One region of the Clavibacter sp. GW821-FHT01D01 genome, then DNA from elsewhere that is predicted to be linked to it. Evidence: predicted binding sites of a transcription regulator. Region 1 holds the regulator's gene; the other holds the start of a gene.
The links. The regulator HspR, encoded in region 1, represses chaperone genes until heat shock. The targets are predictions, from matches to a motif close to AAGTTGAGTCNNNNNGACTCAACTT.
Positions count from the first base shown of each region.

Region 2: the regulator HspR is predicted to act here: its motif matches at 11,527-11,551, upstream of AC07VC_RS07170 (Hsp20/alpha crystallin family protein).

Region 1 covers NZ_JBWKXC010000001.1:227,472-241,945, reverse strand. The annotation lists gene AC07VC_RS01200 (DUF7507 domain-containing protein) at 1-2,785, opposite strand, end outside; gene dnaK (molecular chaperone DnaK) at 3,259-5,130, shown strand; gene AC07VC_RS01190 (nucleotide exchange factor GrpE) at 5,127-5,780, shown strand; gene AC07VC_RS01185 (DnaJ C-terminal domain-containing protein) at 5,901-6,914, shown strand; gene AC07VC_RS01180 (heat shock protein transcriptional repressor HspR) at 6,916-7,464, shown strand; gene AC07VC_RS01175 (class I SAM-dependent methyltransferase) at 7,461-8,654, shown strand; gene AC07VC_RS01170 (DUF1905 domain-containing protein) at 8,711-9,151, shown strand; gene AC07VC_RS01165 (acyltransferase family protein) at 9,200-10,273, opposite strand; gene AC07VC_RS01160 (helix-turn-helix domain-containing protein) at 10,437-10,673, opposite strand; gene AC07VC_RS01155 (hypothetical protein) at 10,673-11,311, opposite strand; gene AC07VC_RS01150 (BLUF domain-containing protein) at 11,393-11,812, opposite strand; gene AC07VC_RS01145 (amidohydrolase family protein) at 12,321-13,379, shown strand; gene AC07VC_RS01140 (ABC transporter ATP-binding protein) at 13,455-14,435, shown strand; gene AC07VC_RS01135 (ABC transporter substrate-binding protein) at 14,432-14,474, shown strand, end outside.
Region 2 covers NZ_JBWKXC010000004.1:14,439-28,912, reverse strand. The annotation lists gene AC07VC_RS07230 (Rieske (2Fe-2S) protein) at 1-313, opposite strand, end outside; gene AC07VC_RS07225 (DMT family transporter) at 310-1,287, opposite strand; gene AC07VC_RS07220 (LysR substrate-binding domain-containing protein) at 1,360-2,310, shown strand; gene AC07VC_RS07215 (hypothetical protein) at 2,324-3,055, opposite strand; gene AC07VC_RS07210 (glucose 1-dehydrogenase) at 3,165-4,061, opposite strand; gene AC07VC_RS07205 (hypothetical protein) at 4,112-4,405, opposite strand; gene AC07VC_RS07200 (hypothetical protein) at 4,408-4,692, opposite strand; gene AC07VC_RS07195 (hypothetical protein) at 4,793-4,945, opposite strand; gene AC07VC_RS07190 (hypothetical protein) at 4,947-5,258, opposite strand; gene AC07VC_RS07185 (pyridoxal phosphate-dependent decarboxylase family protein) at 5,469-7,040, shown strand; gene AC07VC_RS07180 (lysine N(6)-hydroxylase/L-ornithine N(5)-oxygenase family protein) at 7,037-8,410, shown strand; gene AC07VC_RS07175 (GNAT family N-acetyltransferase) at 8,491-10,917, shown strand; gene AC07VC_RS07170 (Hsp20/alpha crystallin family protein) at 11,040-11,501, opposite strand; gene AC07VC_RS07165 (hypothetical protein) at 11,628-11,975, opposite strand; gene AC07VC_RS07160 (SDR family oxidoreductase) at 12,157-12,849, shown strand; gene AC07VC_RS07155 (MarR family winged helix-turn-helix transcriptional regulator) at 12,928-13,527, shown strand; gene AC07VC_RS07150 (NmrA family NAD(P)-binding protein) at 13,524-14,474, shown strand.

The sequences.
Region 1 (14,474 bases):
TCGCCCCCGTCACGGCCAGCGCGTCGCCGTCGGGGTCGGTGTCGTTGAGGGTCGGATCCACGGACACAGCGGGCCCGCCGGTCGTCGCCACGATGCGGTCCGGGCGTGCCACGGCGGCCCGGTTCAGCGGCGTCACCGTGACGGTCACGCGCACGTTCCAGGTGCCGACGGAGCTCGACAGCGAGTAGTCGAAGACGTCGGTGCCGGTGAAGAAGTCCGCCGAGCGGTACGTGCAGCGCCCGCGCTCGGTGCCGGTCGCGACGCAGGTGACGCTGCCCGAGACGGGGCTGGCCGGGACGGGTCCGGCGGCGCCGCCGACGAGGGTGGGCGTCGCGGACTGCTGGGCGCGGCTGAGGGTCGCGCCGGTCGCCGCGCGTCCGTCGTTGGCCAGCACGTCGATCACGACGGGCACGCCCTGGGCGGTGGTGGCGGCGTCGGGCAGCGGGTCCGGCACGGCGGTGACGGTCGCGGTCGCGGTCTGCGTGATCGTGGCGCCCGCCGATGTCGTGGCCCGCACGGTCGCGGTGTTGACGATGGAGCCGGACTGCACGTCCGCGGCGGTCGCCGCATAGGTGGAGGTGGCCGTCACGACCTGCCCGGGCGCGAGCGTGCCCGCGGTCCCCGGCCAGGTGTAGGCGGGCGCCGAGACGCCCGGGCGGGGATCCGAGACGCTGACGCCCGTGAGGGTCGTCGTGCCCGTGTTGGTGGCGCGGAACGTGTACGTGATCGGGCTGCCCGCGGCGGGCACGTTCGCGACGGACGCGGTCTTGGTGAGGGCGATCGTGGCGGTCCGCGCCAAGGAGACGTTCCGCGTGGCCTGTCCGGACGCCACGATGCCCGCGGGGCTCGTGCCGCGCGCGGTCGCCGTGTTCGCGACGGATCCCGCGTCGAGGTCGGTCTGCTTGACCGTGTAGCGCGCGGTCGCCGTGACCGATCCCCCGATGGGCAGGGAGCCCGCGGTGCCCGGCCAGGTGCCGTACGTGATCGCGGAGAGTCCCGCGAGCGGGTCGGTGAGGGCCACGCCCGTGAGCGGCACGTTGCCGCTGTTCGTGATCCGGAAGGAGTAGTCGATGGTGGCGCCCACCGCGGCGCCGCCCGTGAGGACCGCGTCCTTCGTCACCGTCACGGCCGGGCCGTGGTTGACCTGGATGGTGGAGGTGGATGTGGCGGTGGGGGCGGCGACCCCCGCGAGCGTGCGGCCGTTCGCGGTGGCGGTGTTCACGAGGGTCGTGCCGGCGTTCACGTCGGCCTGGGTGACCGTGTACGGGGCGGCGGTGAAGGTCGCGGTGGAGGTCCCGATCCCGGCGGCGGACGCCGTGGTCGGGGTGAGGGACGCGGTCGCGGGGGTGATGCCCGTGACCCGGGGATCCGTCACGGCCACCTGCTGCAGGGACACGTTCCCGGTGTTCCGCGCGGTGAACGTGTAGGCGATGCGCTCCCCGACGTCCGCGCGGCCGTTGCCGTTGGAGTCGGTGAGCACGCCGACCTTCTCCAGCGAGAGGGCGGGAGCGGGGGTGGCGATGGGCGCGGTCACGGTGCTCTGGTTGCTGTTGACGGGGATGAGGACGTTGAGCGCGCTCGCGGTCGCGGTGTTCACGAACGGTCCCGCGAGGGCCTCGGCGGCGGTCACGCGGTGCTGGCCCGTGCAGGTCATCGACCCGCCGATGATGATCCCCACCGCCACCGGGCAGGAGATGCCGGTCGCGTTCGGGTCGGTCACGGTCGGGTTGAGCAGCAGCACGCCCGCGGTGTTCGTGAGGACGAACTGGTAGGGGATCACCGAGCCCTCGACGTAGGCGGCGGGCTGCGCGACGGTGCGGTCGATCTGCTTGACGAGGTTGAGGGCGCGGAGGTCGTCGATCGAGGAGACGCGGACGTTGCGGATCAGGTGCGCGTCGGTCTGGCCGCCCGTCGACCCGACGTACCCGAGCTTGAAGGAGGAGGGCGCGGGCGTGGTCATCGTGTACTGCAGGACCTGCGTGAGGCCGGAGTCCGCGAGCCCCGCGGTCTGACCGTGGTAGACGGTGACGACGGGGAGGCGCGCCGACGAGACGGTGATGCGGATGCTGCGGCCGAGGTCCGCGCCGGGCGCGGTGGCCGTGGTGGTGGTGGCCACGCCGCGCAGGGTCTTGCCGGTCGGGAGCGTCGCGCCCGTCAGGTAGCAGTACCCCGCCGTGCCCTGACCGGGTCCGCGCAGGGCGATCGCGTTGGGGCGCTGGCCGGGCGGCGTGACGCAGGCCGAGCCCGTGGTCCCGCCGCCGTTCGTGCTCGAGAAGCCGCCGTAGGCGTCGAGTCCCACCCCGAGGTAGCCGCCGTTGACGCCCGGGATCGTCCCGGCCTGCGAGTAGCCGAGCGCGCTCCCCGCCGCACCGGCCCCGGTGAGGGAGACGCCGCCGTCGGCGAGGAAGAAGCCGATCCCGTCGGCGCCGCTGGTGGCCGTGCCGTACTGGTACTGGTCGAAGCGGATGTCGAGTCCGCCGTTCGCGGGGATCGCGGTGTCGTAGACGACGCCGCCGGTGGCGTTGCCGCGGTTGTCGGTCAGCTGCAGGGATCCCGGCGTGGTCGCGGCCGCGGGGGCGAGGGTGCGGCTCGAGCAGATGCCGAGCGTGCTGCTGCCGCTCGGCGGAGCCGTCGTCGCGCGGGTCAGGCAGGCGCTGCCGAGCGGCTTCCAGGCGGGATCCGGCACGTTCGCGTTCCCGAAGGACTCGGCGATGAGCTGCGTGGCCGCGGTCGCGGGCTGCGCGGGCAGGGTCACGAGGAGCGTGGCGGCGAGGGCGGCGACCACGGTCGCGGCGATGCGCCGGACGAGAGGACGGCGCGGCCTGTCCGTCTCCGGTCGGGCAGCATGGACAGCACGCGCTCGCGCCACCTCGACCACCCCCGTGCTCCGGTGCGCCCCGGGCGGGGCGCCTCAGGCCCCCCGGCCTGCCATCTGACGCTAATCTGCTGATCAGAGCGGGTACAGGGTCCCAGTAGCGATCTAGGTGAACCAGTAGCCCCCATTCGACGTCCCCGGGCCCCCGCCCGGGGCACACGCCGCGGCATCGGCACCCGGATCCTGTGAGTTGAGCCGACATCGCTCAAGTCCGCTCCCCCCGACTTGACGCTCGGGGGAGCGCGAGTAGAGTTGAGTCATCGCGGCTCAAGTAGCACGCCGCTGACGAAGCGGCACCGCGAGACAGACTCCGCGGCACACCCGCGTCACCCACGAAGCGACCCCGTGACCCGGGCGTCGCGGCAATAGAAGGAGAACACCCCATGGCTCGTGCAGTAGGAATCGACCTGGGTACCACCAACTCGGTGGTCTCGGTCCTGGAGGGCGGGGAGCCCACCGTCATCGCCAACGCCGAGGGCGCGCGCACCACGCCGTCCGTCGTCGCGTTCACCAAGGACGGCGAGGTGCTGGTCGGCGAGACCGCCAAGCGCCAGAACGTCACCAACGTCGACCGCACCATCTCGTCGGTCAAGCGCCACATGGGCACCGACTGGACCGTCGGCATCGACGACAGGAAGTACACGTCGCAGGAGCTGTCGGCCCGCATCCTCGGCAAGCTCAAGCGCGACGCCGAGCAGTACCTGGGCGACTCGGTGACCGACGCGGTCATCACCGTCCCCGCGTACTTCAACGACGCCGAGCGCCAGGCCACGAAGGAGGCCGGCGAGATCGCGGGCCTCAACGTCCTGCGCATCATCAACGAGCCCACCGCGGCGGCCCTCGCCTACGGCCTCGACCGGGGCAAGGAGGACGAGCTCATCCTCGTCTTCGACCTCGGCGGCGGCACGTTCGACGTCTCCCTCCTCGAGGTGGGCAAGGACGACGACTTCAGCACCATCCAGGTCCGCTCCACCGCGGGCGACAACCGCCTCGGCGGCGACGACTGGGACCAGCGCATCGTCGACCACCTCGTCAAGCGCTTCAAGGAGTCGACGGGCGTCGACGTCTCCAACGACAAGATCGCCAAGCAGCGCCTCAAGGAGGCCGCGGAGCAGGCGAAGAAGGAGCTCAGCTCCTCCACCAGCACGAGCATCCAGCTGCCCTACCTCTCCCTCACGGAGAACGGCCCGGCCAACCTCGACGAGACGCTGACCCGCGCCAAGTTCGAGGAGCTCACGAACGACCTGCTCGAGCGCACCCGCAAGCCCTTCGAGGACGTCATCCGCGAGGCCGGCGTCTCGGTCGGCGACGTGGCCCACGTGGTCCTCGTCGGCGGATCCACCCGCATGCCCGCCGTCGTCGAGCTCGTCAAGAAGCTCACGGGCGGCAAGGAGCCCAACAAGGGCGTCAACCCGGACGAGGTCGTCGCCGTCGGCGCCGCGCTCCAGGCCGGCGTGCTGAAGGGCGAGCGCAAGGACGTCCTGCTCATCGACGTCACCCCCCTGAGCCTCGGCATCGAGACCAAGGGCGGCATCATGACCAAGCTCATCGAGCGCAACACGGCCATCCCCACCAAGCGCAGCGAGACCTTCACCACGGCCGACGACAACCAGCCGTCCGTCGCGATCCAGGTCTTCCAGGGCGAGCGCGAGTTCACCCGCGACAACAAGAACCTCGGCACCTTCGAGCTCACGGGCATCGCCCCGGCGCCCCGCGGGATCCCGCAGGTCGAGGTCACCTTCGACATCGACGCCAACGGCATCGTGCACGTGTCCGCCAAGGACAAGGGCACCGGCAAGGAGCAGTCGATGACCATCACGGGCGGATCCTCGCTCGCGAAGGAGGACATCGAGCGCATGGTGCGCGAGGCCGAGGAGCACGCGGCGGAGGACAAGACGCGCCGCGAGCAGGCCGAGGTGCGCAACAACGCCGAGCAGCTCGCCTACTCGATCGACAAGCTCATCAAGGAGAACGACGACAAGCTCCCCGAGGACGTCAAGTCCGAGGTCCAGGGCGACGTCGACGGCCTGAAGAGCGCCCTCGCGGGCGACGACGAGGCCGCGGTGAAGACCGCGTTCGACAAGCTCTCCGCGAGCCAGACCAAGCTCGGCGAGGCCATCTACGCGCAGGGCCAGCAGGAGCAGGCCGCCGGTGAGGCGTCCGAGGGCGCGCCCGAGGCGAAGAAGGACGACGAGGACATCGTCGACGCCGAGGTCGTGGACGAGGACGACGAGGACAAGAAGTCCGACCGATGACCGAGGACACCGCGAACGGCGAGGGCACGACGCCCGAGGACGAGGGCACCGAGCAGTCGGCCGCCCCGTCCCCGGCCGGGTCCGACGCGACGGCGGACGCCGCGGCCGACGCGGCCTCCGTCCCCGGTGAGGACGGCGCGTTCGTCGAGGCCGAGGGCCCCGACGTCGAGACGACCGACGCCATGGACGAGGAGCTCCAGGACCTCATCGAGCAGACCCGGAACGAGCCCGTCGAGGGCGACTCCGAGCACCTCGTGGACCTGAAGCGCGTCACCGCGGAGTACGCCAACTACCGCAAGCGCACCGAGGCCAACCGCGAGATCGAGCGGCAGCGCGCGGTCGGCGACGTGGTCAAGGGCATCCTGCCGGTGCTCGACGACCTCGACCGGGCCGAGAAGCACGGCGACCTCGCGGAGGGCGGACCGCTCACCGCGATCGTCGCCAAGCTGCGGACGAGCGTGGAGCGCATCGGACTGGTCAAGGTGGGCGCCGTCGGCGACGCCTTCGACCCGCAGGTGCACGAGGCGATCTTCCAGAAGCCGAACCCCGAGGTCCAGGTGGACACCGTGGCGGACGTCGTCGAGAGTGGCTACTACGTCGGCGAGACGCTGCTGCGGGCCGCGAAGGTCGTCGTCGACAAGCCGGAGTAGCACCATCATCCGCAGCATCCACGAGGCTGCACCCACCCCGGTCCGGGCCCCCGCGCACGCGGGCGCCCGGACCGGGTCGTGCGGCCCCCACCACGAGACGAAGAAGAAGGGAGGCGTCTGATGGCCAGCCAGGACTGGTTCGACAAGGACTTCTACAAGGTCCTCGGAGTGTCCAAGGACGTCTCGGAGGCCGACCTGAAGAAGGCCTACCGCAAGCTCGCCCGGCAGTACCACCCGGACAGCAACCCGGATCCGTCGGCCGAGGCGCGCTTCAAGGAGATCAGCGAGGCGAACGCCGTGCTGTCCGACAAGGAGCAGCGCAAGGAGTACGACCAGGTCCGCGCGATGGGCTCGGGCGCGCGCTTCACGGCGCCCGGTGCCGGCGGCGGCCAGGCGGGCGGGTTCGAGGACGTGTTCGGCGGCATGTTCGGCCAGCAGGCCGGCGGCCGCGGGCGGCGCGCCGGGTTCGGATCCGGCCAGCCGCAGTACGGCCAGGGCGGGTTCGAGGACATCCTCGGCGGCATGTTCGGCAACGGCGGCTTCGGCCAGTCGACCGGCGGCTACCGCGGCTACGGCGCCCCCACGAAGGGCCGCGACGTCACCGCGTCCACCACGATCGACTTCCTCACCGCGGTGCAGGGCGACGTCGTGCGCCTGCAGGACTCCGACGGCCGCCCCATCACGGTGCGCGTGCCGGCGGGGGTCACCGACGGGCAGAAGATCCGCCTGGCCGGCAAGGGCGAGCCCTCCGGCGACGGCGGCGCGACCGGCGACATCATCCTCACCGTGCACGTGCGGCCCCACCCCGTGTTCGAGCGGGACGGGCTGAACCTCCGGGTGAACGTGCCCGTCACGTTCCCCGAGGCCGCGCTCGGCGCGACCATCGAGGTGCCCACGCTCGGCGGCGACCCGGTGCGGCTGAAGGTCGCGCCCGGCACGTCCAGCGGCAAGGTGCTGCGCGTCAAGGGACGCGGCGTCACCACCCCGAAGGGCACGGGCGACCTGCTCGCGCGCATCGAGGTGGCGGTGCCCTCGCGCCTCACCGACGCCCAGCGGATCGCGCTCGACGCGTTCGCGGGCTCGGGACCCGCCGAGGACCCGCGCTCCGAGCTCATCGAGCGGGCCCGGGGCTGACATGGACCCCCGCGACGCCATGGACGAGGACGCGCCCGTCTTCGTGATCTCCGTGGCGGCCGAGCTGTCGGGCATGCACCCGCAGACGCTCCGGCAGTACGACCGGCTCGGGCTCGTGTCGCCCACCCGCACGGCCGGGCGCTCCCGCCGCTACTCGATGCGCGACATCGTGCAGCTGCGGGAGGTCGCCCGGCTGGGCGCGGAGGGCGTCAGCCTCGAGGGGATCGCGCGGATCCTGGAGCTCGAGAACCAGGTGACCGAGCTCCGCGGCCGCGTGCGGCAGCTCGAGTCGGCCCTCGCCGACGAGCTCCTCTCCCGACCCGGCCGCCGGGTGTTCGCGGCCCGCGGCGACGGCGACGTCGTGTCGCTCCGCGCGGGCGTGCGCCCCTCCCGGCAGACCGAGGTCGTGCTCTACCGCGCGGCGCTCACCATGCCGGACGCCGGACGCGGATCCGCAGAGCGCGGATCCGCAGAGCGCGGGTCCGCAGAGCGCGGGTCCGCCGAACGCGGGTCCGCCGAGCGCGGACCCAGCGGGCGCGACGCGCGGTGAGCGACACCGCCGACGAGCTCCTCGACCTCGGCGCGCTCCGCCGCCGGCCCGACGTGGAGGCCGACAACCTCTTCGCGGTGGACGCCGCCGACCGCCTGCTCCTCGACGAGCTGATCGCGCTCCTCGCGACGGCCGCGGACGCCGGGCATCCCGTCCGACCGGACGAGCTCGTCGTCATCGGCGACCAGTACGGCGCGCTGGCGCTCGGCGCGGCCGCGGCGCTCCGGCGGTCCGGCGCGACGGATCCGCTGCGCCTCCGCGTCCACCAGGACGCGCTGGGCTCCGAGACCGCGCTCGACCTCAACGCGGAGCTCGTCGGCGAGACGGCCGTGATCGCCCACCACGGCCTCGACGACGCCCTCGCCGCCGGCGCCCGGGTGGTCCTCGCGCGCCTCCCGCGCAGCCTCGACGCCCTCGACGAGTGGGCGGGCCTCGTCGCCCGGGCCGCCGCCGACGACGTCACGGTGCTCGCCGGAGGTCGCGTCAAGCACCTCACGCCCGCCATGACCGACGTGCTCCGCCGCCGGTTCGCGGACGTGCACGCGACGCTCGCGCGGCAGAAGTCCCGGGTCCTGGTCGCGCGCGGTCCCGTGCGCGGGGACGACGGCGACCCCTACCCGCGCGGCGGGTCGCACCCCGACCTCGGCCTCGAGGTCCGCGCGCACGGCGCCGCGTTCGCGGGTGCCCGCATCGACATCGGCACGCGCTTCCTGCTGACCTTCCTCCCCGAGCTGCCCGACGACGCCCGGTCCGCCGTCGACCTCGGCTGCGGCACGGGCGTCATCGCCTCGGCCGTGGCGCTCGCCCGGCCGGAGCTGCGCGTCGTCGCGACCGACCAGTCGTGGGCCGCCGTCGACTCCGCGCGCGCCACCGTCGCCGCCAACGGGCTCGCGGGGCGGGTCACCGTGGTGCGCGACGACGCGGGTGCGACCGTGCCCGACGGATCCGCGGACCTCGTGCTCCTCAACCCGCCGTTCCACACGGGCGCCACCGTGCACGCGGGCCTCGCGCCGCGCCTCTTCGCCGCGGCCGCCCGCATGCTCCGCCCCGGCGGCCAGCTGTGGACCGTCTACAACAGCCCGCTCGGCTACCGGCCGCAGCTCACGCGCATCGTCGGGCACACCCGCGAGGCCGGGCGGAACGCGAAGTTCACGGTCGCCGTCTCGACGAAGCCGGATCCGCGGGCCTAGCCTCAGGATCGACCGCGGGCGACCCGCGCCCGGCGGCCGCGTATCGAGGAGCCGCCATGCCCACCTTCCGCACCCGCGTCCTGCAGGCCCGCGGCAACGCCACCGGGTTGCCCGTGCCCCCGGAGGCGCTGGAGGAGCTGGGCGCCGGGAAGCGCCCCGCCGTCGTGGTCACGGTCGCGGGGTACTCGTACCGAACGACCGTCGGCACGATGGGCGGCCAGCAGCTCCTGCCGCTCAGCGCCGCGCATCGCGCCGCCTCGGGGATCGCCGCCGACGACGAGGTCGAGGTCACCATCGAGCTCGACGCGGCGCCGCGCGAGGCCGTCGTCCCCGAGGAGGTGGCGGCCGCGTTCGCCGCCGATCCTGCCCTCGCGGAGGCGTTCGGCGCGCTCTCCTCCAGCCGTCAGCGCGCCCTCGTGGACCCGATCGGGGAGGCGAGGACGGACGAGACCCGCCTCCGCCGCGTCGAGAAGGCGCTCGCGGCGCTGCGGGGCTGATCCGCGGGAGCCGGTGCCGCGGCCGCGCGCGGCCTTTCCGGGCAGCGCTCAGCGGCGGGCGACGGCCTCCTCCTGGACCGTAGCGGGGCGTCGCTGCGGCCCCTTCAGCCGCAGGGCCGGCTTCTCCACGAGGAACCAGCTCGCCGCGGCCACCGGCAGCGTCACCGCGATCGAGATCACGGCGAACGCAGGCACTCCCCAGGCACTCGCACCCGCGGTCGCGAGGAGCTGCTGGATCGGGAAGCCGTAGATGTAGGTGCCGTAGGAGAGGTCGTTCCGCACACGGAGCCGGGGGCTCTTGCCGAGCGCGCCCAGGCAGATGACGAGATACGCGACGGGAAGAGCCGCGATCACCCGGTAGTCCGGCAGCCAGGCGGAAGCGGCGACGGCCACGGCGGCCATGGCCATCAAGGGCGGCGAGACGGGGATCGCATCGCGATAGCGGTGGATCAGCGCTCCTGCCAGGAACATGATCCCGAACCGCGATCCCGTGACGACGTAGAAGTTCTCGACCGGACCGTAGGAGGTGGCGAGGACACCGACCGTCGCGACCACGAAGAGCGCGGGGAAGGTCGCCCGGTGCTTCATGAGCCCGAGGAGGCCGACGGCGAGGACGCCGACATAGCAGCTCGCCTCCCAGAAGAGGGTCCAGAGGGCGCCGTTCCACGCGTCGGGATACGGGACGTCGGAGGGCGTTCCCGCGATGTCGTACTGGAGCATGTAGAGCGCGGCGTTGCGCACGACGTAGGAGACGGAATCCGCGACGAAGCCCGGCGGGAAGGCGGAGCCGCGGATCAGCACCGCGAGCGGTGCGAAGACCGCGGCGGTCACGACCAGGCATGTCCAGAAGGCCGGGAGGATTCGCAGAGCGCGTGCGCGGAGGAACGTACGCCAACGCGGGTCTCGGACCCAGCTGGAAACGATCAGGTAGCCGGAGATGGCGAAGAACCCGTCCACGCTGATCCGGCTGACGATCTGACGCAGGGGTGCGAAGTCGATGTCCGCACCGCTCAGCGGGAACGAGTGCCAGACGATGACCGAGACGGCGAGGGCCAGCCGGAGGGCGTTGAGGGCGTTGTGGCGGGGATCGAAGACGACCCCGAGGGCGGGGGAGCGTGACACGGGCTGCTTTCGGGTAAGCGGAGACGAGAGGGGCGGAGTCGGGTCTCCGCGAGCTGGGTGGCTCGTCGGCTGACGCTATCGCCCCACTCCCGTCAGACGCCATCGTCCGCGGACCCCCAGAATGGCCGCTGCTCCTCTTGCGAGCGCCCCGGCGCGACGCCGATCAGGGGAGCGGCGGATCGAGCACCAGGAGGTCGCCGATCTCGCACTCGAGCGCGCGGCACATCGCGACGAGGGTCGAGTAGCGCACCGCCCGCGCGCGGTCGTTCTTGAGGACCGAGAGGTTCACCTGGCTGACGCCCACGATCGCGCTGAGCCGGGTCAGCGTCATGCCGCGAGCCGCCAGCAGCTCGTCGAGGCGGCAGTGGACGCCGGTGGGCCCGTCGTCGTCCGCGGCCATCAGACGAGGCCGCGGGTGTCGCGCTGCAGGCGCTCGCCGTGCTCGACGACGAGGCCGACGATCATCAGGGCGAACCCGAGCGCGATGGTCGACAGGTCGACCTCGGCGACCACGGGCCAGAAGCCCTCGAGCCCCGCGGCGGGGTCGTTCAGCTCGCCGCCGACCAGCCATGCCACGCCGGTGCGCATCCCGAGCGAGCACAGGGCGGCGATCATGACGGTGCCGCCCGCGAGCGTGACGACGAGGCTGAGGCGGCGCGCGAGCGGATCCGGCCGCAGCAGCCGGCGGGCGAGGATCGCGACCGTGGCCGCCAGCGCGATGCCGACGGACGCGTCGAGGGCGATGCGCACCACGTGCATGACGACGATCCCGTCCGACAGGCCGCCGACGGCGACGTCGGCAGTCCGGTAGGCGCCCGAGCGGAGGTCCGCGGGGCCGGCGTCGGCCTCCGCCGGGAGCGACCCGCGCATCTCCAGCGACGTGTGCACGACGCCGGTCCGCACCGTCTGGACCGCGCTCGCGACGGCGGAGGCCGCCACGGCGAGGAGCACGAGGACGGCGATGACGAGGGCCGCCCGGAGGACGCCGCGGGTGGTGCGCACGGCGGCGCCCGTGCTGGTGTAGGAGGAGGTGCTCATGGTCGCGTCCCATCGATCATCGTTGCAACGAATGTCGATATGGTCGCACGCGCCCCGCCTGCGTGTCGAGGGCGGGGCGGCTCACGCGGGGTGGGTGCGGAACCACTCCAGGAGCCAGCGGGCGCGGGACGGCGCGTCCGGACGGGCGGCGGCGGAGGCGGGGCGGTCGAGGAAGTCGTCGTACCCGTCCAGCTGGCGGACCGTCGAGTCGTCGACCGTGCGGAACCCCATGGACCAGGCGGGGAACCGCCGCGCCGGGATCCGCTCGTCGAGCAGCAGCCGCACGTCGGTGTGGCGCGGATCCGCGGCGATGGTCGCGAACACCGCGCCCACGGCGTCGTCCGGGCCCTCGAGCACCTGCATGAAGCGGCCGTCGCGGTGCAGCAGGAGGCCGGTGAGGCCCGCCGGCTCGTTGTTCCGCACGCACTGGCCGAGCAGCTCGGCGAGGTCGTCGTCGGACAGGTGCCGCGTGGCGGTGCTCGTGTAGACGGTCGTGCGCATGGATCCCCCTCGTGCCGTGGACCCATCCTCCCGCGTGGCGGGGGACGGCGGGGCACGGGTGGCGGCCCGGCGCGGCTCCTGTGCGGACAAGAGCCCGGCTCGCTCGCGGGTACGTGGCGTGCCGGGCTCCTGCTGCTCCCACGTCCGTTCGGGTCGGATCGCGGAGGGATCTGAGAGCGGCCCCGCGGTGCGGGGGATGCGGCGGGGCGCTGCTCGGGTATCCATTCGCGCGACGGCATCGGGGGGAACCCGTCGCGCTAGGAAGACTCTAGGGGCCCGGTCCTCCATATGGGGGACATCTCGTGCACGAAGCGCGGGTGATCCGGGGGTGAGGGGAGGGTGAGCGGCCCGCAGTGGTGCGGATCCCGGGTGCTTCGGGGGGTGGGAGCGCGCGGCGGCGCGTGGGGGACGGATGCCGTGCGGAGACGGTCAGCGGATAGTCGGAGGTGGAGGGAGGGCGCGGGCGGCGGCGGACGGTGCGCGCGCCGCGCCTCCTACGCTCGGGGGCATGCCCGACTCCCGCGCTCCCCGTCCGGACCGTGCTCCCCGTCCCGCGGGCGGCGCCGGCGTGCGCGGCGACGCGTGGCGCGTGCGGGAGGTCCGCCTGGAGCGCACGCACCGGGACGTCGCGGTGCGGATCGACGGCGGCGGCGTCGCGCTCGCCGACCCCGCGGATCCGGTGCGCGGGCGGCTGGACCTCAGCCTCTCCGACGGCGTCGTCGACCGGCACGTGCACCTGGGGCTCGTGCCGTACGCGGCGCTGGCCGGGTCGCCGGTGACGGCCGTGGTCGACCTCGGCGGGGATCCGGTCGAGACGGCGCGCATCGCCGCCCTGCCGCCGGACGGCGTGGACGTCCGCTACGCGGGTCCGTTCCACACCGCCTTGGGCGGTTACCCCTCCGACCGCGCGTGGGCGCCCGCCGGGAGCGTGCGGGAGGTGGCACGTGTCGGCGACGCGGCACCCGCGGTCGCGGAGGCACGCGCGGGCGGCGCGGACGTGATCAAGGTCGTCCTGCACGACGGTGGTCCTCTCCTCGCCGACGACGTGCTCGCGGCCCTCGTCGACGCCGCGCACGCCGCCGGGCTGCCCGCGGCCGTGCACGCGGAGGGCGCGGGTCAGGCGGGCCGGGCGATCCGGGTGGGCGCCGACGCGCTCGTGCACGTGCCGTGGACCGAGCGGCTGGACGACGCGACCCTGGCGGAGTCCGTCGCGCGCGACGTGCTCTGGATCTCCACCCTCGCGATCCACGAGGGGCCGGACCTCGCGGCGGCCCTCGACAACGCGCGCCGCTACGTGCGGGCCGGCGGGCGGGTCGCGTACGGCACCGACCTCGGCAACGGCGACCTGCCGGTGGGGCTCTCCGCGCGCGAGGTGACGCTGCTCGGCGAGGTCGGGCTCCGCGGCGACGCCCTGCTCGGCGCGGTGCTGGGGAGCGCGCCCGGCGGCATCCGCCACGCGCTGGCGAGCGCCGAGCCGCTGCCGTCCGGCGCGGAGGCCACCGCGGAGGAGCTGGTCGCCTGGCTCCGAGGCGCGCACCGGCTGGGGCCGGCCGACCTCACCGCATGACCCGGCCGCAGCCCTCCGTCGGATCCCGCGCCCCGGCTTGGCGAAGGCGGTGAGGTTAGGCTAACCTCACCTTTCGTGACCTCCCCCGCTCCGACCTCGCCGATGCCGCGCGCCGTCGACCCGGACGCGACGCCGACGGCCCCCGCGGCGCACCCGCCGCGCACCCACGCGGCCACCGCCGCGTCCGCCCTCGACGCCCGCGGCGTCACGGTCGCGTACGGGGACACCGAGGTCGTGCATGGCGCCGACCTCGAGCTCCTGCCGGGGCGCGTCACGGTGCTCGTCGGCCCGAACGGCAGCGGCAAGTCGACGCTGCTGCGGACGATGGCGCGGCTGCAGTCCGCGCGATCCGGGTCCCTCACCCTGCGCGGCGGCGACGCGGACGGCGCAGCATCCGGCGGCACCGCATCCGCGGACGGCACGGCCCCCACGGACGGCACGGACGCGCTCGACCTCTCCCTCCGCCGCTTCGCGCGCCGCGTCGCGCTCCTCACCCAGGGCCGTCCGACGCCCGGCGGCCTCAGCGTCCGCGACGTCGTCGAGTTCGGCCGCTACCCGCACCGGGGCCGCTTCGGCGGGGCGGATCCCGAGGGCCGCGCCGCCGTCGACCGCGCCCTCGACCTCACGGGCCTGGTCGCCCTCGCCGACCGCGGCGTCGACCAGCTCTCCGGCGGCCAGCTCCAGCGCGTCTGGCTCGCGAGCTGCCTCGCCCAGGAGACCGGCGTGCTCCTGCTCGACGAGCCCACCACCTACCTCGACCTGCGCTACCAGGTCGAGCTCCTCGACCTCGTGCGCGACCTCGCCGACGACGGACGCATCGCCGTCGGCGTGGTGCTGCACGACCTCGATCAGGCCGCGGCGCTCGCGGACACCGTCGCGCTCCTGCACGACGGCCGGATCGTGAGGACCGGCACCCCCGCCGAGGTGCTCACCCCCGACCTCCTCACGGAGGTCTACGGCATCCCCGTCGAGGTCCACGCGGACCCGACGACGGGCAGCCTGCGCACCCGCGCGGTCGCCCGCCACCACCACAGGAACGAGAGGCTCCACCCGTGACCACGAGACGACGCACCCTGGCGATGACCGCCCTCGCCG
Region 2 (14,474 bases), on a different contig from region 1:
GCTGCGACCAGTCGGCGTAGCCGGAGACGATGGAGGGCGCGGCGCTGAGGATCCCCACGCCCACGAGCGCCTGGCTGGCCTTCTGGTTGCCGGGCAGGAGGTCGAGGACCGCGGAGGAGATCCACGCGCCGGACGGGATGAGGACCGCCACCGGGTGCAGCGGGTGCCCGAACGGCACGCCGTGCAGCAGGTCGGCCAGGGCGCGGGGCTTGAGCAGGGCGACCACGGTGCCGCGGACCCTCTCGACGATCGGGTCGAGCGCCTCGGCGTCCTCGATCCTCGTGATGGCCGCGACGAGCTTCAGCTCCCTCATGGGGTCTCCGTCCGATTCCGGCGCCGCCGTCGGCGCTCCCTCCCAGGCAACGCCTGCGGGGGAGCAGTGACAAGGCCGGGCGGCCGGATCCGGTGCCGCCGCTCGATCGCCTGCCCGGCGTAGCTCGCGGCGACGATGAGGGCCGCGCCGCACAAACCGACCGGCCCGATCACCTCGCCCGCGAGGACGACGCCCACGCCGAGCGCCCACACCGGCTCCGTCCCCATGAGGATGCTCGCGCGCGACGCGGACGTCCGCCGCACCGCCCAGAGCTGCACGACGAAGGCGAACACGGAGCACAGCAGGCCGAGGAACAGGACGCCCGCCCAGCCGCCCGCGTCCAGCCGCGCGACCGCGGCCGGCAGCTCCGCCCCCGCCACGATCGTGGAGGCCGCGGCGCACACCGCCATCTGCACGAGCACCACCCCCAGCGAGCCCTCCGTGCGGCCGCGGGTGAGGTGCGCGCTCGCCGTGACGTGGACAGCCCGGACCGCGGCCGCGGCGATCACGAGCGCGTCGCCGGGCGTCGGCGTGCGCAGCCCGCCCTCGGAGACGAGGAGGGCGACGCCGACCACGGCGGCGACCGCGGCGACGAAGTACGGCCGGGGCAGCCACGAGCGCGACGCGACGCCCTCGAGGACGGGCGTCATGACGAGCGCCAGGCTGATGAGGAGCCCCGCGTTGGTGGCGCTGGTGAGGTGCACGCCCCACGTCTCGAGCCCGATGACCGCGGTCTGGGAGCAGCCCAGCGCCACCGCGATCGCGAGGCCCTGACCCCGCGGCAGGCGCTCCCGCCGGGCGAGGCAGAGGAGGGCCGTCGCGGCGGCCGCGACGAGGAACCGGAGGGCGAGCGCCGCCGGGACCCCGGTCAGGGCGGCGAGGTCCTTGGCCGCGAGGAAGCTGGCGCCCCAGACCGCGGCGACGCCGACGAGGAGCAGGTCGACGAGGAGTCCGGGTCGTGCGCGGGAGGCCATGACGCTACTGTCCAGAGGACCGATGCCCAAGAGCAACGGGCCATCACTTGATCGACGATGAAGGGCAGCCTTGTGGATCCGGCACGACTCCGCCTCCTCCGCGAGCTCGGCGACCGCGGCAGCGTCGCGGCCGTCGCCGCCGCCATGCACGTCAGCGCCTCCGCCGTCTCCCAGCAGCTCGCGGTGCTCCAGGCGCAGGTGCCCGTCCCGCTGACCGTCAAGCGCGGGCGGCGGCTGGTGCTCACGGACGCGGGGGAGGCGCTCGCCGTCGCGGCCACGCGGGTGGAGGTGGCGCTCGCCGAGGCCCGCGACGCCGTCGGGTCGTTCCTCGGCCACGACGAGCGGCCGGTGCGCGTCTCCGCCTTCCACAGCGCCGGGCTCGCGCTGTTCGGCCCGCTCCTGGAGGACCTGGGCCGGACCGGGGGCCCGCGGGTCTCCCTCGCCGACGCCGACGTCGCGCAGGCGGAGTTCGCCCGCCTCACCGCGGACCACGAGCTGGTCGTCGCGCACCGGCTCGCCCACGAGCCGGAGTGGCCGACCGGGCGCATGGTCGTCGTGCCGCTCCTGGTCGAGCCGCTGGACATCGCCCTGCACGCGGCGCATCCCCTCGCGGCTGCCCCGAGCATCCGCCCCGAGCAGCTGCGCGACGAGCGCTGGATCTCCACGCACGAGGGCTTCCCCCTCACGGGCGTGCTCGCGCAGCTGGGCGCCCTCATCGGCCGCGCGCCGCAGGTCGACCACCGCATCAACGAGTTCTCCGTCGCGGCGCAGGTCGTCCGCGCGGGCGCGGCCGTCGCCGTCATGCCGCGGATGACGGTGGCCCCGCTCGCCGTCGACGGGATGGTCCTGCGGCCCCTCGTCGGCGCCGCGCTCGTCCGCCACGTGGACGTGCTCGCCCGTCCGGACGCGATGGCGCGCGTGCCGGTCCGCCGGGTCCTCGACGCGCTCCGGCGGGTGGCGGCCGCGGCGGCGGAGAGCGCCGGCGGGAACGCGCCGGTGCCGCGCGGCGGGCTCGCGCGGTAGGGACGGGCCGGGGTCAGGCGTCGGGGTCGCGCGAGGGATGCCGGGAGGCGACGGGCGCGCCGTGCCGGGCCGCCCGGTACCCCGCGGCGCGGAGGCGCCGGGCCCACGGGTACGTCGTGTCGCCGGGCGGGGCCGCGAGCACGGGGTCCGCGCGGGTGGAGGTGTCGAGGGGACCGGCGGCGTCGTGCGCGAGCTCGATGCGCGCCGCCACGTGCCACCGGCCGCGCGGCGTCGCGTGCACGAGCCGCATGCGGAGCGGCTGCGAGGCGAGGGCGCGTCCGAGGTCGGCGGCGCCCGCGGGCAGGTGCGGCTCCCGGTCCACCACGACGCCGAGCAGGACCGGCCCCGCCGATCCGCGGTAGGGCATGAGCGTGGTCATGCGCGCGCCCGAGAGCGCGCGCCGCGGCTGCAGCAGGAAGCGCCCGGGGAAGCCGAGCCCCGTCGTCGAGAGCAGGACGTCGACCGTGGTGCCGCCGCCGTCGGGTATCCGGAGCGCGAGGCCGAGGACGTCGGGGAGGGCGGGCGGCGTGCCGCCGCCCCGCGAGAACCGGGCGTCGATCGCGAGCGGCTCGTCGAGCCCGTCGAGCCAGGCGAGGCCGGAGGCGGCGCGGCCCGGGACGGGCGCGAGCGACCCCGCGAGGGCGACGCCGTGCGGGTGCAGCGGCCGCGGGCTCCGGACGACGCGGAGCGCGGCGACGAGCCCCGCGAGGAGGTTCCCGCCGACGCGGGCCGGGATGTCGGTCATCGCTCGACCCTATTCCGGTGCGCGGCGCGCGTCCGGGTGCGACGACGCCCGGGCCGGCAGGGAGCCGGCCCGGGCGTCGGGCGGTGCAGGTGCGCGGTCGCGCGGCGCGCTACGGCGTCGGCATGCCGCCGTTGACGTGCAGCGTCTCGCCGACGACGTAGCTCGACTCGTTGGAGGCGAGGAACACGTAGGCGGGCGCGAGCTCCGCAGGCTGTCCGGCGCGGCCGAGCGGGGTCTGCTCGCCGAACTCGGGCAGCGCGTCGGCGGGCTGGCCGCCGGCGGTCTGCAGCGGGGTCCAGATCGGGCCGGGCGCGACCACGTTGACGCGGATGCCCTTCGGCGCGAGCTGCTGCGCGAGGCCCTTGGAGAACGTGTTGATCGACGCCTTCGTGGTGGCGTAGTGGATCAGGTTCGGCGAGGGCTGGTAGGCCTGGATCGACGACGTGTTGATGATCGACGAGCCGGGCGCCAGGTGCGGCAGCGCCGCCTTCGTGATCCAGAACATCGCGTAGACGTTGGTCTTGAAGGTGAGGTCGAACTCCTCGTCGGAGATGTCCTCGAGCGCGTCGACGTTCTGCTGCTTGCCCGCGTTGTTCACGAGGATGTCGAGGCCGCCGAGGCCCTCGACGGCCTTCGCGACGAGCTCGCGGCTGAACTCCGCGGTGGAGATGTCGCCGGGGATCGCGACGGCCGTGCGTCCGGCCTCCTCGATGAGGGCGACGACCTTCCGCGCGTCCTCCTCCTCCTCGGGCAGGTAGGACAGGGCGACGTCCGCGCCCTCGCGGGCGTAGGCGATGGCCACGGCCGCGCCGATGCCCGAGTCGGCGCCCGTGATGAGGGCCTTGCGCCCCTCGAGGCGGCCGGATCCGCGGTACGTGCGCTCGCCGCGGTCCGCGGTCTCGTCGAGGTCGGCGTCGAGGCCGGGGCCGTCCTGCTGCTGCGCGGTCGGGTCGATGTCGGCGTACATCTTCGTCGGGTCCTGGAACGTGTACTGGTCGGTGCTCATGGGTCTCCTGATGGCTGCGTGATGCGTTCGGGAAGGGGGTGCCGGGCGGATCAGCTCGGCGGGGTGTCGTCCAGGTCGATGTCCTGGCCGGCGAGGTCGTTCGGGGCGAGGGCGGGCTCGGCCTCGCCGTCGACGCCCAGGGCGTCGGCCTCGGGCTCGGCGTCCTCGGCGGTGACGGCGTCGTCGTCGTCGACCTGCTCGACCGGCTCGTCGGTGTCGGGGAGGACGGTCTCGCCGGCGACGGCGTCGTTCACGACCGTCGCCGTGTCCATGCCCACCGCGTCGAGGGCCGTGTCGTCGCCGGTGGAGTCGTCACCTGGCGTGGTGGAGGTGGCGTCCGTCACGGTCACTCACCCGCCTCGGGCTTGGGGTGGCCGGGGATCGAGTCGCCGCTGAGGTTGAGCTCGTCGGGGTCGACGTCGATCTCGCCGACGTCGTCGGGTCCGCCCGAGCCGGGGAGGACCTGCACGTCGTCCTCGGCGGCGGGGACGTCGTCGGAGACGCCCTCGCTCTCGACGATCTGCTCGCTCTGCTTCACCTGCGTGTCGTCCTCGCTGGGGGAGGTGAAGTCCTTGTCCTGGCGTGTGTCTGAGGTGTCCGCGGGCTGGAGGCGCGGGTCGTCGGTGTCCATGCGGCCGACGCTACGCTCGGCCTCCGCCCGTGTGGTCGGCATTCAGGGAACCCTCATGCAACGCGTCTCCCGGCGGCCGGCCGGCGGTGCGCGCGGGGCGTCACATGTCGTCCGGGCCCTCGCCGAACGGGTCGGGCGCGTCCTCGCGGGCGTCCTCCTCGGCGGCCTCGTCGCGGGAGGCTACCGAGTCGGCGTCGAGGGGCGCGGCGTCGGGCAGCGGGTGGCGGGGAGCGTCGGGCACGGCGTCCGTCACGTCAGCGCCCCTCGGGATCCACGTGGCCGGCGGCGTCGTCGGCGGGCGCGCCCATGTGCGAGTCGGCGGCGGTGACGGCGCGGTTGTCGGGGATGGCGGGGTGGTCGGGGCTCGCGGGCTCCGCGTCCTCCACCTCGAGGGTGTCCTCCTCCGCGTGGCCGTAGTCCGTGCCGTCGGGCGCACGGACCGCGTCGCCGGTCGGGGTCCGGTGGCCGTCGGCGGAGACCACGTCGTCCACTGTCACCAGCCCGTCGGGGTCGCCGGGGCCGCGCCCGGTGCGGATGCCGTCTGCGTGCTCGTCGCGATCGCTCATGGTGCCCACCCTACGAGCGTCCGGGTGCGGACGGCGGGTGCGGAGGCGGGCCGCGCGGGCGCGTAGAGGCGCCCCGCGGGGGGTCCCCGCGAGTTCGCCACAGCCGGTTGCCTTTCCCCGACGCACCCCCGATAGTAGGTGAGCCTTACCTAACCTCCGACGGTGCCCGTGACCCGGACACGGCTCCCCCACCGAATCGACGAAGGACCCATGACCCTCTCCCCGCACGCCTCCCGACCGACCGCCCCGACCCTCGCGGATCCCCGTCCCGCCGCGGATCCGCCCCCCGCCGACCCTGCCGCGGAGCTGTTCTCCGACCGGACGCTGCCCGGCTGGGACACGGCCCTCCGCGCGGCCGCCGACCGCGTGCGCCAGGCGGCGCAGCGCGCCGACGGCCCCTCCACGGGCATCGCGCCCTCCCGGCTCCGCGGCGCGTTCGCGGGCCTCGACCTCGACCGGCCGCTCGGCGGCCTGGACGAGGCCCTCGACGAGCTCGACGGCCTGTACCTCCGCGACGCGATCTGGTTCCACGACCCCTCCTACGTCGCGCACCTCAACTGCCCGGTCCTCATCCCGGCGCTCGCGGGGGAGCTCATCCTCTCCAGCGTCAACACCTCGATGGACACCTGGGACCAGAGCGCGGGCGCGACCCTCATCGAGCGGGCGCTCATCGACTGGACCGCGGGGCGCATCGGCCTCGGCGACGACGCCGACGGCGTCTTCACGAGCGGCGGCAGCCAGTCCAACCTGCAGGCGCTGATGCTCGCGCGCGACGAGGCTGCCGCCGTGCACGCGCTCGCGGCCGACGACCGGCACCGGATGCGGATCCTCGTCAGCGACGTCGGGCACTTCAGCGTGGAGAAGAGCGCGCGGATCCTGGGCCTCGCCCCCGACGCCGTCATCCGCGTCCCGAGCGACGACGCGCGGCGCATGCGCGTCGACGCCCTCGAGCGCGAGCTCGCCCGCTGCGCGGCGGCCGGCCTCCTGCCGGTCGCCGTGGTCGCGACCGCCGGCACCACCGACTTCGGGAGCATCGACCCGCTGCCCGCGATCGCGGACGCGTGCCGCCGCGCGGGGATCCGGCTGCACGTGGACGCGGCCTACGGCGGCGGCCTCCTCGCCTCCCGCACCCACCGCGGCCTCCTCGACGGCATCGAGCGGGCCGACTCCGTCACCGTCGACTACCACAAGACGTTCTTCCAGCCGGTGAGCTCCAGCGCGCTGCTCGTGCGCGACCGCCGCACCCTCCGGCACGCGACGCTCCACGCCGACTACCTGAACCCCGCCGACCGGGCGCACGAGGGGACGCCCAACCAGGTCGACAAGTCGCTGCAGACCACGCGGCGCTTCGACGCGCTCAAGCTGTGGCTGACCCTCCGCACGGTGGGCGCCGACGGCGTGGGGCGGATGCTCGACGACGTCATCGCGCTCGCCGACCGCACCTGGCTCGCGATGCGCCGGGATCCGGCCCTCGACGTGGTGGTGCGGCCCGAGCTGAGCGCGCTCGTGTTCCGGTACGTGCCGGCGGGGGAGCGTGGCGGATCCGCGGCAGCGGACGCGGGGGCGCGATCCGACGCCGTGAACCGCGGCATCCGGCAGGCGATCCACGACTCCGGGCGCGCGATGGTCGCGGCGACGCGGGTGGACGGCCGGGCCCACCTGAAGCTCACCCTGCTGAACCCCGCCACGACGGACGCGCACATCCGAGAGATCCTGGCGCTCGTCGTCGCGGCGGGCGACGCGCTCGACGCCGGGCTCCGCGGTGCGGAGGACGGACGATGAGCGGGGCCGCACCCGACCGCGTCCGCGACGTCGTCGCCGTCGGCCTCGGCCCGGCGAACCTCGGGCTCGCCTGCCTCGCGGACCCGCTCGACGTCGACCTCGTCGTGCTCGAGCGGAAGCCGCGCTTCGACTGGCACCCCGGCATGATGCTGCCGACCGCGCACCTGCAGACGCCGTTCCTCGCGGACCTCGTGACGCTCGCCGACCCGACCTCGCGCTTCTCGTTCCTCGCGTACCTCAAGGAGACCGGACGGCTGTACTCCTTCTACATCCGCGAGGACCCCTTCGTGCTGCGCAGCGAGTACGTCGCCTACTGCCGCTGGGCGGCGGAGCGGGCGCGGGGCGTCGAGCTCGACCGCGACGTGCGCGCGATCCGCTACGACGAGGCCGACGACGCGTACGTCGTCGAGTCGGTCGACTCCGCGGGCGGCGCGCACGTGCACCGCGGGCGCGCCCTCGTGGTCGGCGTGGGCACGCCGCCGTGGCTGCCCGAGGCGCTGCGCGACCTGCCGGGGGCGGTGCACAGCTCCGGCTACCTCGGCGCCAAGGCCGCACTGCAGGAGCGGGACGCGATCACGGTCGTCGGCAGCGGGCAGAGCGCGGCCGAGGTCTACCGCGACCTCCTCGAGGACGTCGACGCGCGGGGGTACCGGCTCGACTGGATCACGCGCTCGCCGCGGTTCTTCCCGCTCGAGTACACGCGCCTCACCCTCGAGATGACGAGCCCCGAGTACAGCGACCACTTCTTCGGCCTGCCAGCCGACGCCCGCGAGTCGCTGCTGCGCGCGCAGCGGGGGCTCTACAAGGGCATCGACTCCGCGCTCATCGACGACGTGTTCCAGGCGCTCTACCGCAAGCGGCTGGCGTTCGACGCGCTGCGGGCCGAGGGGCGGCTCGCCCCGGGCGGCGACGCGGGATCCGGGGTGCCCACGCGCCTGCTCACCAACGCGGAGGTGGTGTCGGCCCGTGCGACCGCGGACGGCGGCACGGTCCTCGGGCTGCGGCACGCCGAGACGGGTGCCGAGCGGGAGTGGCCGACGAGCGGGGTCGTCGTCGCGAGCGGGTACGACGCCGGCCCGCCGGCGATCCTCGCCGGGCTCGGCGACCGCGTGCGCCGCGACGCCCGGGGGCGCCTCGACGTGGCGCGCGAGCACACGGTCGACGACGCCGGCACGCTCTTCGTCCAGAACGCGGAGGTGCACACGCACGGGTTCGTCGCGCCCGACCTCGGGATGACGGCGCACCGCAACTCGCGGATCCTCCGCGCCATCACCGGGAGCGAGCCCTACCCGGTGGAGGAGAGGATCGCGTTCCAGGAGTTCGGGCTGCCGGACGACGTGCCCGCGCCCGGATCGGGGGTGCTCGCGTGAGCGCGCCGGCACCCGCCGCGACCGCCGCGGCCGAGTCCGAGGCGGGGCGCCGCCGCCCGCCCGCGTCGCCGCCGCTCGCGATGCGCCCGCTGGACGCCGACGCCGACGCGGCGCTCGTCCACGGCTGGGTCACCGCGCCGCGCGCCCGGTTCTGGCAGATGCAGCACGCGACCCTCGACGACGTGCGGGACGCGTACCGGTCCCTCGCGGCGGATCCGTGCCGCGAGGCATGGATCGGCCTCCACGACGGCGTGCCCGCGTTCCTCGTCGAGGCCTACGACCCGGCGGACGACCCGATCGGCGCGCACCTCGACCCGCTCCCCGGCGACCGCGGCATGCACCTGCTCGTCGCGCCGCCGTCCGGCGGCCCCCTGCCGGGCTTCACCACCGCCGTGATGCGGCACGTCGTCGCGCACCTGCTGCGCGATCCCGCCGTCCGGCGCCTCGTCGTCGAGCCGGACGTCCGCAACGAGGCCGTCCAGCGCCTCAACGCCGTCGTCGGCTTCCAGCCCCTCCGGGTCGTCGACCTCGGTTCGAAGCACGCGCTCCTCAGCGTCGCCACGCGCGACGACCTCCTGCACGCCACGCCCCTCGAGGGGACGCCCCTCGACGCCCCACCTCCGGACGGACACGCCATGACCCCCACCCCCGACCGCACGGCGGAGGCCGCCCCGGGCGTCCACCTCGCCGCGCACCTCCGGCCCGACGCCTGGGCCGCCGCCACCCGCCACCTCGTGCGCAAGGCGCTCGCCGAGTTCGCGCACGAGCTGCTCATCCGGCCCGAGCGCGTCGACCCCGACGTGCCGCCGGGCGCTCCCCGGCGCCCGCACGACCCCCGGGAGCGGGCCGCGTACCGCGTCACGAGCGGCGACGGGCGGAGCGCGTACGCGTTCCGGGCGCGGGTCCTCGAGCTCGACCACTGGGACGTCGAGGAGGCGAGCATCCGGCGCACGGTGGACGGCGCTCCCGCCGAGCTCGACGCCACCGACCTCGTGCTCGACCTCCGCGACCGGCTGGGGATCACCGACGAGGTCCTGCCCGTCTACCTCGACGAGCTCAACAGCACGCTGTCCGCCGCGGCCTTCTCGCGCCTGCGGGACGTGCCCGACGCCCGCGGGCTGCTCACGGCGTCCTACGCGGAGGTGGAGTCGACCATGGACGAGGGCCACCCCTGCTTCGTCGCGACGAACGGCCGCATCGGCTTCGACCTCGACGACCACGACCGGTACGCGCCGGAGGCGGGGCAGGACGTGCGGATCCTCTGGCTCGCCGTGCACGAGCGCCTCGCCCGGTTCACCGCGATCGACGGGCTCGACCGGGAGGCCTTCCTCGACGCCGAGCTCGGTGCCCCGGCCCGTGCGCGCTTCCGCGCGCGGATGGCGTCGCTCGGCATCGACCCCGCCCGGCGCGTGCTCGTGCCGGTGCACCCGTGGCAGTGGGAGAACGTCGTCACGGTGACCTTCGCGGGGCTCGTCGCCCGGCGCGACATCGTGCTGCTCGGCACGGGCGACGACGCGTACGGCGCGCAGCAGTCCATCCGCACCTGGGCGAACCGCACGACCCCGGAGCGCTGCTACGTCAAGACGTCGCTCTCCATCCTCAACATGGGCTTCACGCGGGGCCTGTCACCGGCCTACATGGCGGTGACGCCGGCCATCAACGACTGGGTGCACGCGCTCGTGACGGGCGACCCCGAGTTCGCCCGGCTCGGCTTCGGGATCCTGCGGGAGGTCGCGGCCGTCGGCGTGCGCGACGAGCGGGTCGACCGCGCGCTGCCGGTCGGCCACTCCCACACCAAGATGCTGTCCGCGCTCTGGCGGGAGTCGCCCGTGCCGGGCCTCGCGGAAGGCGAGCGGCTGATGAGCATGACGAGCCTCCTGCACGTCGACGGGCAGGGCGCCACGGTCCTGGGAGCGCTGATCGACGCGTCGGGCGTCGGCGCGGCCGCGTGGATCCGGAGCTGGCTCGACGCGTACCTGGTGCCGATCGCGCACGCGCTCCTCGCGCACGACCTCGCGTTCATGCCGCACGGGGAGAACGTGATCCTCGTGCTCCGCGACCACGTCGTCGTGCGCGTGCTCATGAAGGACATCGCCGAGGAGGTCGCGCTGCTCGACCCGGATCGCGAGCTCCCGGAGGACGTCCGGCGCATCCGCCTCGACGTGCCCGACGACGAGCGGACCCTCACGGTGCTCACGGACGTGATGGACGGCTTCCTGCGCTTCGCCGCCGCCCTCGTCGCGGACCGCGAGGACCTCGGGCCCGACGGGCTCTGGCGCGTGGCCGCCGAGGCGCTCGCGGACCACGAGCGCGCGCACCCGGAGCTCGCGGCCCGGATCGCGCGGAGCGACCTCTTCACCCCGTCGTTCGCGCGCTCCTGCCTCAACCGGCTGCAGCTGCGGGACAACCGGCGCATGGTCGACCTCGCGGATCCGGTGCTGCAGATCCACGGCTCCCTGCGGAACCCGCTCGCCGTCCACGCTGGGCTCCGGCCGCGGCACGGCTGACGTTCGCGGGCGGCTCCGGTCCCGGCGCCCCGCAGACGGCGAGGAGCCGCCGTCCGCGTGTGCGGACGGCGGCTCCTCGAGGTGGGCTGCGCCGCGGCCGGGCCGGGCCGCGTGCGACCGGGTCAGCTCGCGGCGGGCGCCGCGGATCCCACCGTCAGGGTCTCGGCCCGCTGCTCGCCGGACCCGTCGTCGGACGTGACGGCGATCTTGCGCGGCTTCGCCCGCTCGCTCACCGGGATGGTGACGCTGAGCACGCCGTTGGCGTAGTGCGCCGAGATGCGCTCCGTGTCGATGCCCTGGCCGAGCGTGAGCTGGCGCAGGAAGGTGCCGGCGACGCGCTCGCGGGTGAGCCAGCGGACGCCCGGGTCGCCCGCGAGGGTGCGCTCGGCGCGGATGGTGAGCAGCTGGCCGTCCACGTCGATGTCCACCGAGCCCGGGTCGATGCCCGGGAGGTCGGCGGCCAGCACGTAGGTGTCGCCCTCGCGGTGCAGGTCGATGGGCATCGGGCGGTTCGCCTGGCGCGTTTCGGCCAGCGCGCCCATCGCGCGGTCCAGCTCGCGGAACGGATCGAAGGTCATGTTCATGGTCGACTCCTCACTGGTGATCTGCGGGTTGAGCCCCCTCGGCTCAACTACGTCGAGATTAGCACTCGACCTGCACGGGTGCCAAGAGGTTCGCCGAGGGCGAATGCAGCCCTGATCTCCTCTTCGTCAGCGGCGGCGGAGGTCGCGCTCCATGCGCCCGATGAGCGTCCAGACCGCGCGCGAGAGGTCCGGGTGCTCGAGCGCGATGCCCCGCAGCAGGCGGTACTCGAAGCGCGCGACGACGCCGGGCGCGGTGGACGGGTGCCGCACCCGGGCGAGCTCCTCGGCCATCCCGTCGGCCTCGAGCGCGTCCTGCCGGAGGGTCGCGACCACGTGCTCGTCCACGGTCGGCAGCTGCGGGATGACCTCCCACGGGTCGTCGCCGTTCCGGCACCGGTGCTCGATGACGGCGTCCAGCTCGTCGCGGGCCTCCTGGCGCAGCACCTCGAGGCTGGCGGGGAAGCGGGCGTGCATGGGCGGTTCCCCTCGGACGGCGGACGGCGGACGGCGGACGGCGGGCGGTGGCGAGCCCTCGCTCGTGACGCGACGGCCGGATCCCCTTCACGCTACGTCATGCCCCGGACCCCGCCCGACGAGGGGGAGCGGCACCCTCGCTAGCCTGGGAGCCGACCCCGGAGCCGCCGCAGGAGGACCCATGACCGACACCGCCCGCCCCGTCGCCCTCGTCACGGGGGCCACGCGCGGCATCGGCCGCGCCGTCGCCCAGGACCTCGCCCGCACCCACCGCGTCATCGTCCACGGACGCGACCGGGAGGCCGTCGACGCGCTCGCCGCCACGCTCCCCGACGCCGTGGGGTGGGCCGCCGACCTCGCCGCGGGCGGCCTCGCCGACGGCGTGCCCGCCCTGGACCGGCTCGACGTGCTCGTGCACTCGGCCGGCGTGATCGGCGGCGACGCGGTCGGGGAGACGCCCGTCGACGAGTGGCGGCGCGTGTTCGAGGTCAACGTCTTCGCCGTCGCCGAGGTCACGCGCGTCCTCCTCCCGGCGCTCCGGGCGGCGGGCGGCCAGGTGGTGCTCGTCAACTCCGGGTCCGGCTTCACGGCCAACCCGACCGGCGGCGTCTACGCGGGGTCGAAGTTCGCCCTCCGCGCGCTCGGCGACGCCCTCCGCGAGGAGGAGCGCCCGAACGGCGTGCGCGTCTCCAGCGTGCACCCGGGCCGCGTCGCCACCGACATGCAGCGGGAGCTCCGCGCGAAGGAGGGGGGCGAGTACGACGAGACGCGGTACCTGGACCCCGCCTCGGTCGCCCGGGCCGTGCGCCTCGTCGTCGACCAGACGCGCGACGGCACGCTCGAGTCGGTCTCGCTGCGGCCGTTCGGGGGCTGATCCGCACCCGAACGCGGATCGCCGACAGTCCGGGGATAATCTCGCGCGGAGACGATCTGCGCGGCATATGATCTCCGCATGAGCGCATCCACCTCGGCACCCGACCACGACGTCGACGTGGACGCCGCGGGCATCGACTGGGACGCGGGCGGGATCGAGACGCAGCTCGGCTGGTCGCTCCAGGCGGTCTACCAGGGGTTCGCGCGCACGGCGCAGACGGCCGTCGCCGACGTGCCGGGTGGCCCCCGCGGGTACCAGGTGCTCGTCGCGATCACGACCGAGGAGCCCGCCTCGCAGCTCGCCCTCGCGCAGCGGCTCGGCATCGACAAGACGCAGATGACCTACGTCATCGACGCGCTCGCCGACGGCGGCCACGTCGAGCGGCAGCCGCATCCGCGCGATCGCCGGATCCGGCGGGTCGTGCCCACCGACGCCGGCCGGGCGCTGCTCGCGACCGCCCGCGTGGCCCTCGGCGAGGTGGAGGACGTGCTCATGCGCGACCTCGAGGCCGACGAGCGCATCGTCCTCCGGCGGCTCCTCGCGCGCGTCGCCCTCGGCGCCGGCGATGCCGCCGCGGGCCTCCCCGACACCGGCGAGGCGCTCGAGCAGCCCGTCGCCGCCCCCCACCGCTCGCGCCGCCCGGCGCGCCGACCACCCGCAGATGGAGAACCCTCGTGAGCACCCCCGCATCCGGATCCACCCCCGCGTCCCCGCCCGTCGTCGTGGCCGGCGCCACCGGCGACCTCGGCCGCCGCATCGTCCGCGAGCTCCTCGCCCGGGACGCGTCCGTCCGGGTGCTGACCCGCCCGGGCGCCCGGTCGTCCGTCGAGGCGTGGGCCGGCGAGCCCCGCGTCGAGGTCGTCGAGGCCGCGTACACCGACCCGGCGGCGCTGGTCCACGCGGTCGAGGGCGCGCGCGTCGTCGTGTCCGCCGTCAGCGGCGCCCGGTCCGTGATCCTCGGCGCCCAGCGCGCCCTCCTCGCGGCCGCGGTCGCGGCGGGCGTGCCGCGCTTCATCCCCTCCGACTACTCCTCGGACTACCGGCGGGTGACGCCCGGCAGCAACCGCAACTTCGAGCTGCGCCGCGAGTTCGCGGCCGACCTCGACGCCGCACCCGTGCGCGCCACCTCCGTGCTCAACGGCGCGTTCGCCGACATGCTCACCGGCCAGGCGCCCATCGTGCTGTTCGACCGGCACCGCGTCCTGTACTGGTCGTCCGCCGACCAGGTGCTCGACTTCACGACCAAGGACGACACGGCCCGCGTGGTCGCGCAGGTGGCGCTCGACGACGACGCGCCGCGCGTGGTCGAGGTGGCGGGCGACCGGGTCACCGCCCGGGACATCGCGCGCACCATGACGGAGATCACGGGCACGCCGTTCGCGCTGCAGTGGGCGGGCACCACGGGGGTCCTCTCCGCCGCCAGCAGGGCCATGCGCCGGGTCGGGCGCGACGAGCAGGAGACCTTCCCCGCCTGGCAGGGCATGCAGTACCTCGTCAGCATGTACAGCGGCGAGGCCGAGCTGCGGCACGTCGACCGCGCGCCGTTCGGCGACGCCCCGTGGACGAGCGTGCGGGACGTGCTCGCCGCGCACGTCGCCGAGCGGAGCGCCGCGACCGCCGCGTAG